DNA from 3 places in the Kitasatospora sp. NPDC097605 genome. Region 3 is predicted to be linked to each of the others. Evidence: riboswitches for the same ligand, from Rfam matches in the RefSeq annotation. Region 3 holds a riboswitch; each other region holds the start of a gene.

Region 1 (3,265 bases), on a different contig from region 3:
AACATCCAGCCGCTCTGGGCGGCCCACGAACCGCAGATGGACGAGCTGACCATCCCGTTCCTCGGCCCCGAGCGGGCCGCCCGGCAGTACCCGTTCGGAGCGCTCCAGCGGGCGGGCGCCACCCTCGCGGCGGGCAGCGACTGGCCGGTGAGCAGCCCGGACCCGCTGGCCGGGCTGCACGTGGCGGTCAACCGCCGGGAGCCGGACGCGGTCGACGAGCGGGTGTTCCTGCCCGAGCAGCGGCTCGACCTGGCCTCCGCGATCGCCGCCTACACGGCCGGCTCCGCGCACGTGAACGGCCACGACGACGCCGGCACCCTCGCCGCCGGCAACCTCGCCGACCTCGTCGTCCTCGACCGCGACATCCTCACCGGCCCGCCCGAGGAGATCGCCGCCGCCCGGGTGCTGCGGACCTACGTCGGCGGTGAACTCGTCCACAGGGCCGACTGATCCGAGGCCGGCAGCCGGGCCGGCCGGCCGGCGGCGGCGCTCAGCGCGTCGCCGCCAGCCGGGCCTCGGCGGCGTCCAGCAGCAGCTCCAGCGCGAACGGGTAGCCGCTGCGCCGCATGTCGGCGGCGAGCAGGTGCGCGGTGGCGGCGATGTGCGGATTGGCCGCGGCGTCGAGCCGGCCGTACGCGGCGTGCCAGACCCGCAGGTCCGCCGACTGCGCGGCGGCCGGCAGTGCGAGCGCGGCGGCGTCCAGCACGGCGAAGCCGAGGCTCTGGTCGACGAACGCGTGGTAGATCCGCACGGCCTCCGGGTCGGGGAAGCCCGCGTCGCGCAGCACGCCGAGGATGGCCTCGACGGCGGCGATCTCATGGGCGCGCCCGGTGGTGCGGTGGGCGGCGAGCAGCGCGGCCTGCGGGTGGGCCCGGTAGCTCGCATGGATCCGCAGACCGATCTCCCGCAGGTCGGCCCGCCAGTCGCCGGTGGCCCGCCAGCCGTGCTGGGCGCGGGCGATCAGCTCCTCGGCGACGGCGAGCAGCAGATCGTCCGCGCTGTGGAAGTACCGGTAGACCGCGCTGGGGTCGGCGCCGAGCGCGGTGCCGAGCCTGCGCACGGTGAGCGCCTCCGCGCCGTGCTGCCCGACCAGCCGCAGCGCCGTGTCGACGATCAGTTCGTGGGAGAGCACCACCCCCTGCTTGGTGGGCCGCCGGCGGCGTCGCTGGGGTTCGGGCACTACGCGTTCGCTCACCCGGGAAGGCTACGTCAACGCCCTTGACGTAGCACAGGGGCTGTCGGCGGAAATCCGTGACGGGGCCGCCGTTCTGCGTCTAGGCTGGCGGTGCAGCTGGTTCGCCCTGTCCTCCAGGCAGGCGCGTCGTAAGAGGGAACCCGGTGACGCCTTTCAATCGGCCAGTCCGGGACTGCCCCGCAGCGGTGAGCGGGAACGACCGCCGTCATACGCACTGGGCCCGGTCGGGTCTGGGAAGCGACGGCCAGTAGGTGTCCGCCCTTCACAGGGTGGGCGTGCCCGCGAGTCCGAAGACCTGCCCGCTGTCCGCGCGCGACCGATCGCACGCGGCTTCCGGTGACCTCGTGGGCGGGTCGGCGTGCAGACCTGGCGGAGCCGTACGGGCGTCCGTCCGGTCCGTCCTCCCTTCGCGTCCTCGTCCCGTCACCGGGCACTTGAGGAGCAAGACTCGCGAAGGAGAGTCCCTTGACAGCGACGTCCGCAGCCGCGGCCACCCTGGCCACCGTCCACGGCTACCCCCGGCAGGGCCGGGACCGGGAACTCAAGAAGGCCGTCGAGGGCTACTGGAAGGGCACGGTCACGGCCGAGGCGCTGCTCACCACGGCCGCCGGACTGCGCCGGGAGAACTGGCGCCGGCTCGCCGAGGCCGGTGTCCGTGAGGTCCCCACCGGCGATTTCTCGCTCTACGACCACGTGCTCGACACCACCGTCGCCGTCGGCGCGGTCCCCGCCCGGCACCGGGCCGCCGTCGACGCCGACCCGCTGGACGGCTACTTCGCCATGGCGCGCGGCACCCAGGACGCCGCGCCGCTGGAGATGACCAAGTGGTTCGACACCAACTACCACTACCTCGTCCCGGAGTTGGGCCCCGGCACCGCCTTCACCGCGAACTCCGGCAAGGCCGTCGGTGAACTGACCGAGGCCCTCGCCGCCGGCCACGCGGCCCGCCCGGTGCTGGTCGGCCCGGTCACCTACCTGCTGCTGGCCAAGCCCGCGCCCGGGGCGGCGGAGGACTTCCAGCCGCTCACCCTGCTGGACCGGCTGCTGCCGGTCTACGCCGAACTCCTCGCCGACCTGCGCGCGGCCGGCGCCGAGTGGGTGCAGCTCGACGAGCCCGCCCTCGTCCAGGACCGCACCCCGGCCGGACTGAACGCCGCCGCCCGCGCCTACCGGGACCTCGGCGCCCTCACCGACCGGCCGAAGCTGCTGGTGGCGAGCTACTTCGACCGCCTCGGCGAGGCGCTTCCGGTGCTGGCGAAGGCTCCCGTGGAGGGCTTGGCGCTGGACTTCACCGGACCGGCCGCCGCCAACCTGGACGACCTCGCCGCCGCCGGCGGACTGCCCGGCAAGCGCCTGGTCGCCGGCGTCGTCGACGGCCGCAACATCTGGATCAACAACCTGGAGCGGTCGCTGGCGACCCTGGCCACCCTGCTCGGCCTGGCCGGCCGGGTGGACGTGGCGCCGTCCTGCTCCCTGCTGCACGTGCCGATCGACGTCACCGCCGAACGCGACCTCGACCCGCAGATCGCCCGCTGGCTCGCCTTCGCCCGTCAGAAGGCCGAGGAGGCCGCCCTGCTCGCCCGCGGCCTGCGCGAGGGCACCGCCGCGATCGCGGGCGAACTCGCCGCCAACCGCGCCGACCTGGCCTCCCGCGCCACCTCCCCGATCACCCGCGACCCCGCCGTGCGCGCCCGCACCGCCGCCGTCACCGCCGACGACGCCCGCCGCACCCAGCCCTACCCCGAGCGCGCCCGCGCCCAGCGCGCCCGCCTCGGCCTGCCGCTGCTCCCCACCACCACGATCGGCTCCTTCCCGCAGACCACCGAACTGCGGACCGCCCGCGCCGACCTGGGCGCGGGCCGGATCGACGCCGCCGCCTACCGCGAGCGCATGGAGGCCGAGGTGCGCGAGGTGATCGCGTACCAGGAGAAGGCCGGACTCGACGTCCTGGTGCACGGCGAGCCCGAACGCAACGACATGGTCCAGTACTTCGCCGAACAGCTCACCGGCTACCTCGCCACCCGGCACGGCTGGGTGCAGTCCTACGGCACCCGCTACGTCCGCCCGCCG
Region 2 (3,265 bases), on a different contig from region 3:
ACGGCGTGAGCCAGCGGCGCAGGGTCTCCGCGTAGCGGTCCGGATCGGTGTTCCAGAGGGCCGCGTGATCACCCCCGGGGAAGGCCTGGAGGTTGACGACGTCCGGGCGGCCGTGGGCGAGCCGCTCGGCGGCGGCGAACGGGGCCACCGGGTCGTCGGGGCCGTGCAGCACCAGGGTGGGCACCCGCAGGTCGGCGCCCTCGGCGAGGCGGGCGAAGTCGGCCAGATCCACGCCGGTGCGGCCCTCGGCGGCGAGCGCGCCGAGTTCGGCGGCCGCGCCCCGGAAGCCGGCCCGGGCGGCGTCCCGGCGGGCGGTGGCCGGCCAGTCCAGCACCGGCGAGTCCAGCACCAGGCTGCTGATCGCGGGGGCGAGGTCCGAGCGGGCGGCGGTGTGCAGGGCCATCGTGGCGCCGAGCGACCAGCCGTAGAGCACGACCCGGCCCGCGCCGGCGTCCAGCGCGGTCCGCACCGCCGCCTCGACGTCGCGCCACTCCGTCTCGCCGAAGTGGCCGAGGCCGTCCGGGGAGGCGGGGGCGCCGGCGTCGCCGCGGTAGGTGACGACGAGCGCGGGCAGGCCGAGGCGCCGCAGCTCGGGCAGCACCGGCAGGCTCTGCGCCCGGTCGGCGTCGGGGCCGTGCACCAGGACCACCCAGGTGCCGCGCTTGCCGTCCAGCCGCCAGGCGGGCAGCGCGCCCAGCTCGCCCTCGACGGCGGTCTCGGCGAACGGCAGGCCGAGCGCCCGGCCCGGGTCGCCGAGGTGGACGCGCGGGGTGAAGCGGACCTCGGTGCCGGGGGTGAGGGTGCCGGCGTCGGCCCGGACCAGCCGGCGGGTGACGTCCCGCTCGTCGCGCTCCAGGACCTCCCCGACGACGGCGTGGCCGTCCTCGCCCCACTCGACGGCCCAGCGGCCCGGGCGCTCGCTGACCGGGGTGCGGGTGAAGGTGACCCGCCCGGCACCGAGGCCGCGGACGATCACCGGGCCGGTCCGGACGCGGTCCCTCCCGGCCGGGCGGACCATCCGTTCGGACGCCCGGCGGCCGATCACCAGCACGGCGGCCCCGGTGCCGACGGCGGCGGCCGCCACGGTGGCCGCGATTCCCCAACGCATACTCGCTCCCCGGTGCTCGGTGTCTGCCCGGTGTCCGGCTCGCTGCCCGGACCCACCCCTCAGTCCACTCGCGCGGGCGGGGGGAAGCCAGTAGGACACGGCCGTCCGGGTAGTTCCGGGAGGAAAATCACATGGGCGCGGCGGGGCGGCCCGGCGTGTGACCAACACCCTCCAGGACCTCGGTTGACTCCCGGTTCGGGCCCGTGATGGGATCCTTCAGCCAATACGGAGGCATGCAGAGGAAGCCGGTGCGAGTCCGGCGCGGTCCCGCCACTGTCACCGGGGAGCACGACCGGAACACGCCACGGCGGGCCGTCAGAAGCCGCTGGAAGGCCCGGGGTGTGCGTTCGACCCGGAAGCCAGGAGACTCTCGCCCCCGGTACGTCGATCCAGGGCGCGGACCCTGAGTGAGGACACGCACGATGCTGCGCCCTGCCGTGCGCCCGCCGATCCGGGCCGCCGCCTTCGCCGCGGGCGCCCTCGTCGGGTACCTGGCCGACGCCCGGTTCGCCGACCCGCGCCGCGGCCACCCGGTGGCCGGCTTCGGCTCCGCCGCCGGCCGGCTGGAGCGCCTGCTCTGGCGCGACCACCGCGCCGCCGGCACCGCCTTCACCGCCCTGACCGTGGGCACCGTCGCGGCCGGCGCGCTCGCCGCCGACCGGCTGCTGACCCGCCGTCCGCTCGGCCGGGCCGCCCTGGCCGCCGCCGCGACCTGGACGGTGCTCGGCGGCACCTCGCTGACCCGGGAGGCCCGCACCGTCGGCCGCGCGCTGGCGGCCGGCGACCTGACGGCGGCACGGGAGCGGCTGCCGCACCTGTGCGGACGCGACCCGAGCGCCCTGGACGAGCAGCAGCTGGCCCGCGCGGTCGTCGAGTCGGTGGCCGAGAACACCGCCGACGCCGTGGTCAACGCCCTGGTCTGGGGCGGTCTCGCGGGCACGCCGGGCCTGCTGGCGTTCCGCGCGGTGAACACCCTGGACGCGATGGTCGGTCACCGCTCGCCCCGCTACGCCCGGTTCGGCTGGGCCTCGGCGCGGCTGGACGACGTGGCCGGCTGGCCGGGCGCGCGGCTGACCGCGCTGCTGGCGGTCGCCGCCGCCCCCGAACCGCGCACCGCCTGGCGGGTCTGGCGGCGCGACGGCTCGGCGCACCCCAGCCCGAACGCCGGTCAGGCCGAGTCGGCCTTCGCCGGTGCGGTGGGCGTGCGGCTCGGTGGGACGCTGCGGTACGGCGCGCGGGTGGAGGACCGTCCCGTGCTGGGCGGGGAGCTGCGGCCGGTCGGGGTGGACGACATCGAACGGGCCTGCGTGCTCTCCCGGCGGGTGGGCGCGCTGGCCCTGGGTACGACGGTCGCCGGGCACCTGCTGCTCCGGGCGGCCCTGGGCGGGATGCGGAGGAGTGGGTCATGAGCAGGGCGTTGCTGGTCGCCGGGACGACCTCGGACGCGGGCAAGAGCGTGGTCACCGCGGGCATCTGCCGCTGGCTGGCCCGGCAGGGTGTCGCGGTCGCGCCGTTCAAAGCGCAGAACATGTCGCTGAACTCCTTCGTCACCGCCGACGGCGCCGAGATCGGCCGCGCGCAGGCGATGCAGGCGCAGGCGGCCCGGGTGGAGCCGGAGGCGGCGATGAACCCGGTGCTGCTCAAGCCCGGCGCCGACGGCCGCAGCCAGGTGGTGCTGCTGGGCCGGCCGGTCGCCGAGGTCGGCGCGCTGGACTACCGCGAACGCAAGCCGGTGCTGCTGGAACGCGCCCTGGAGTGCCTGGCGGACCTGCGCCGGCGCTTCGACGTGGTGGTCTGCGAGGGCGCGGGATCGCCCGCCGAGATCAACCTGCGCGACCGCGACATCGCCAACATGGGCCTGGCCACCGCCGCCGGGCTGCCGGTGGTGGTGGTCGGCGACATCGACCGGGGCGGGGTGTTCGCGGCGATGTACGGGACGCTGGCGCTGCTGTCGGCGGAGGACCAGCGGCATGTGGCGGGCTGGTTCGTCAACAAGTTCCGCGGCGACGCGCGGCTGCTCGCCCCGGGCCTGGAGATGCTGCGCGAGCTGACCGGCCGTCCGGTGCTCGGCACCCTGCCGATGCTGCCGGACCTGTGGCTGGACGCCGAGGACTCGCTCGACCTGTCCACCGTCGTCGACCGGACCGCCGCGCGCGG
Region 3 (3,265 bases):
GGCGACCGCCGCGGCCATCTCCTCGTTCGTCACTTCCACGGCGGTCTCCCGCCCCGGCGGCCCGCCTTCGACCGCCACCCGGTACCCCTGCCCGGTCGCCAGCACGTCCACCCGCCGTCCGGCGGGGTGGCCGCAGCGGCGCTCGCAGCCCGACCAGTGCACCGGCAGGCCGCCGGGGCCCGCCGGGACGCCGTCCAGCGCCCGGGCCGCGTCGGCCCGGACGTCGGCCGGCGACTTCGCGCAGCCCGGCAGCCCGGTACAGGCGCTCGCGCCGTCCCAAGCCGTCCCGGCGGCGGTCCGGAAGCCGGCCGCCGCCAGCCCCGCCAGCCGTCCGGCCGGCGCGTCGGGCAGCACCACGGCGCGCCACGGGGTGAGCCGCAGCTCGCCCTCGGCGGCGTCGGCCAGGGTCCGCCACTGCCCGGCCGTGGCCACACCGAAGCGCGGGCCGACGTGCAGTCCGCCACCGGGCAGCGCGCCCAGCGGCGGGCGGGTCCCGGACAGCACCGGCATCGGGAGCTGACCGGGCGGCAGCAGGTCGGGCACCTCGCGCAGGTGCCAGGCCCGCACCCCGGCGGCGCGCTGCGCCTCCAGGAACTCCCGGGCGGCCTCCAGGGCCGCGCAGGGCGCCTGGTCGGCGGGCACCGGCCGCACGGTGGCGGCCCGGCCGAGGCGCAGCAGGGCGGTGCCCTCCGGGCCTGCGATCAATGTCACATCGGCGTCCAGCGCGGCGACGTCGCCGTCGCCGTCGTCCAGCGCGAACAGGAACTTGCCGGACAGGCCGGTCGCCCAAGGGGCGGCGCACAGGGACCGGTCGAGCGAGCGCGCCCAGCCCCGCACCACGCCGCGGCCGGTGGCGGGGACGGGCGAGGCGACGATGTTGCGGACCCGCTCGTGGGTGTCGGAGGGCAGCAGGCCGGCGGCGCGCAGCCGCCCGCCGAGTTCGCCGCCGCCGTCCGGCGCCAGGCCGCGCAGCTGGACGTTGCCGCGCGAGGTGATCTCCAGTCGGCCGTCGCCGAGTTCGCCCGCCGCGTCGGCCAGCGCGAGGGCCTGAGCGGCCGTCAGCAGTCCGCCGGGCAGCCGGACCCGGGCCAGGGCGCCGTCGTCGGCGGTGTGCAGACGAAGGGCCCCGGGGCAGGCGTCCGGACGCGCCCGGTCGGGCACGGCGGCGCCCGGCGCGGCGGCGTCGGGTTCGGGAGGCATGGCGGCGAGCATACAGATGATCCGATGGGTTGCCGCCGTACCGTCGCTCACATCCCCGGCCCCGCCCGGCGCCCCCGTCACCTGCACTCCCCCGGCCCGGCCGTACCCCGTACGATGCTGGCGGACGGTCCCCGCGGACCGTCCGACGCCAGCGACGGCGCAGGGGAGGAAACCGGTGCGAACCCGGTGCGGTCCCGCCACTGTGACCGCGGTTCACCGGGCCTTCCGGTGGAACGCGGGAGCCAGGAACTCCTGCCGTCCTCCACCGGCCCGGGGCGCGGACCCCGAGGAAGGCTTGAAAGCCATGCGCCGTCGCATGCCCGCTCTCGCGGTCTCGTCCACCGACAAGGCCGGGAGGGCCTTCGCATGATTCTGCTGCTGTCGACGTCCGACACCGACCTGCTGAGCGCCCGCGCCTCCGAGGGGCCGGTCCGCTACCGGCTGGGCAACCCCGCCCGGTTGACGCCCGAGGAGCTGCCCGCCCTGCTGGAGGGCACCGAGCTGGTCGTGGTCCGCCTGCTCGGCGGCCGCCGCGCCTGGCAGGAGGGCCTGGACGCGCTGCTCGCCGGCCCCCGCCCGGTGGTCGTGCTGACCGGTGAGCAGGCCCCCGACGCCCAGCTGATGGAGCTGTCCACCGTCCCGGCCGGCATCGCCGCCGAGGCGCACGCCTACCTGGCGCACGGCGGCGCGGCCAACCTCGCCGAGCTCGGCGCCTTCCTCTCCGACACCGTGCTGCTCACCGGCCACGGCTTCGCCCCGCCCGCCTCCGCCCCGGCCTGGGGCCCGCTGGAGCGCGCGGCCCGGACGGAGGAGGGCCCGACCGTCGCGGTGCTCTACTACCGCGCCCAGCACATGAGCGGCAACACCGCGTTCGTGGAGACCCTCTGCCGGGCGATCGAGGACCAGGGCGCCCGGGCCCGGGCGTACTACTGCGCCTCGCTGCGCGGCGCCGAGCCGGAGCTGCTGGCCGCCCTCGGCGAGGCCGACGCGATCGTCACCACGGTGCTCGCCGCCGGCGGCACCCGCCCGGCCGACGCGCAGGCCGGCGGCGACGAGGAGGCCTGGGACGCCGGCGCGCTCGCCGCGCTGGACCGCCCGATCCTCCAGGCGCTCTGCCTGACCTGGTCGCGCGCCCAGTGGGAGGCCAGCGACGACGGCCTGTCCCCGCTGGACACCGCCACCCAGGTCGCGGTGCCCGAGTTCGACGGCCGGCTGATCACCGTCCCGTTCTCCTTCAAGGAGCTGGACGAGGACGGCCTGACCGTCTACGCCGCCGACGGGGAGCGCGCCGCCCGGGTGGCCGGCGTCGCCGTCGCGCACGCCCGGCTGCGGCACGTCCCGGCCGCCGAGCGCCGGCTCGCCCTGGTGCTGTCCGCGTACCCGACCAAGCACGCCCGGGTCGGCAACGCCGTCGGCCTGGACACCCCGGCCAGCGCGATCCGGCTGCTGACCGCGCTGCGCGCGGAGGGCATGGACCTGGGCGAGGGCCTGCCCGGTCTGGACACCGACACCGATGACGGCCACGAGGGCGACGCCCTGATCCACGCCCTGATCGCCGCCGGCGGCTACGACCAGGACTGGCTGACCGAGGACCAGCTGGCCCGCAACCCCGTGCGCATCCCGGCCGCCGACTACCGCCGCTGGTACGCCACCCTGCCCGAGGGCCTGCGCGCCCGGGTCGAGGAGCACTGGGGCCCGGCCCCCGGCGAGCTGTACGTCGACCGCTCGCAGAACCCCGACGGCGACATCGTGCTCGCCGCGATCCGCTCCGGGAACCTGCTGGTGCTCATCCAGCCGCCGCGCGGCTTCGGCGAGAACCCGGTCGCGATCTACCACGACCCGGACCTCCCGCCGTCCCACCACTACCTGGCCGCCTACCGCTGGATCGCCGCCGCCGAGGCCGACGGCGGCTTCGGCGCGCACGCCGTGGTCCACCTCGGCAAGCACGGCAACCTGGAGTGGCTGCCCGGCAAGACCGCCGCGCTGTCCGCCGAGTGCGGCCCGGACGCCGTGCTCGGCGACCTGCCGCTGGTCTACCCGTTCCTGGTCAACGACCCGGGCGAGG

Evidence for each region. A riboswitch is a leader RNA that binds a small molecule or an ion and turns the genes downstream of it on or off. The one in region 3 is predicted to bind cobalamin.
Region 1: another riboswitch for cobalamin. It lies ahead of metE (5-methyltetrahydropteroyltriglutamate--homocysteine S-methyltransferase); the one in region 3 lies ahead of cobN (cobaltochelatase subunit CobN).
Region 2: another riboswitch for cobalamin. It lies ahead of ABTX81_RS22265 (cobalamin biosynthesis protein); the one in region 3 lies ahead of cobN (cobaltochelatase subunit CobN).

What each region holds. Positions count from the first base shown of each region.
Region 1 is NZ_JBEOSF010000010.1:64,521-67,785, reverse strand. It holds gene ABTX81_RS14035 (amidohydrolase) at 1-450, shown strand, start outside; gene ABTX81_RS14030 (TetR/AcrR family transcriptional regulator) at 491-1,195, opposite strand; cobalamin riboswitch at 1,276-1,512, shown strand; gene metE (5-methyltetrahydropteroyltriglutamate--homocysteine S-methyltransferase) at 1,661-3,265, shown strand, end outside.
Region 2 is NZ_JBEOSF010000019.1:83,444-86,708, reverse strand. It holds gene ABTX81_RS22270 (alpha/beta hydrolase family protein) at 1-1,108, opposite strand, end outside; cobalamin riboswitch at 1,319-1,480, shown strand; gene ABTX81_RS22265 (cobalamin biosynthesis protein) at 1,531-2,517, shown strand; gene ABTX81_RS22260 (cobyric acid synthase) at 2,514-3,265, shown strand, end outside.
Region 3 is NZ_JBEOSF010000006.1:114,248-117,512, forward strand. It holds gene ABTX81_RS09380 (ferredoxin-like domain-containing protein) at 1-1,200, opposite strand, end outside; cobalamin riboswitch at 1,309-1,474, shown strand; gene cobN (cobaltochelatase subunit CobN) at 1,567-3,265, shown strand, end outside.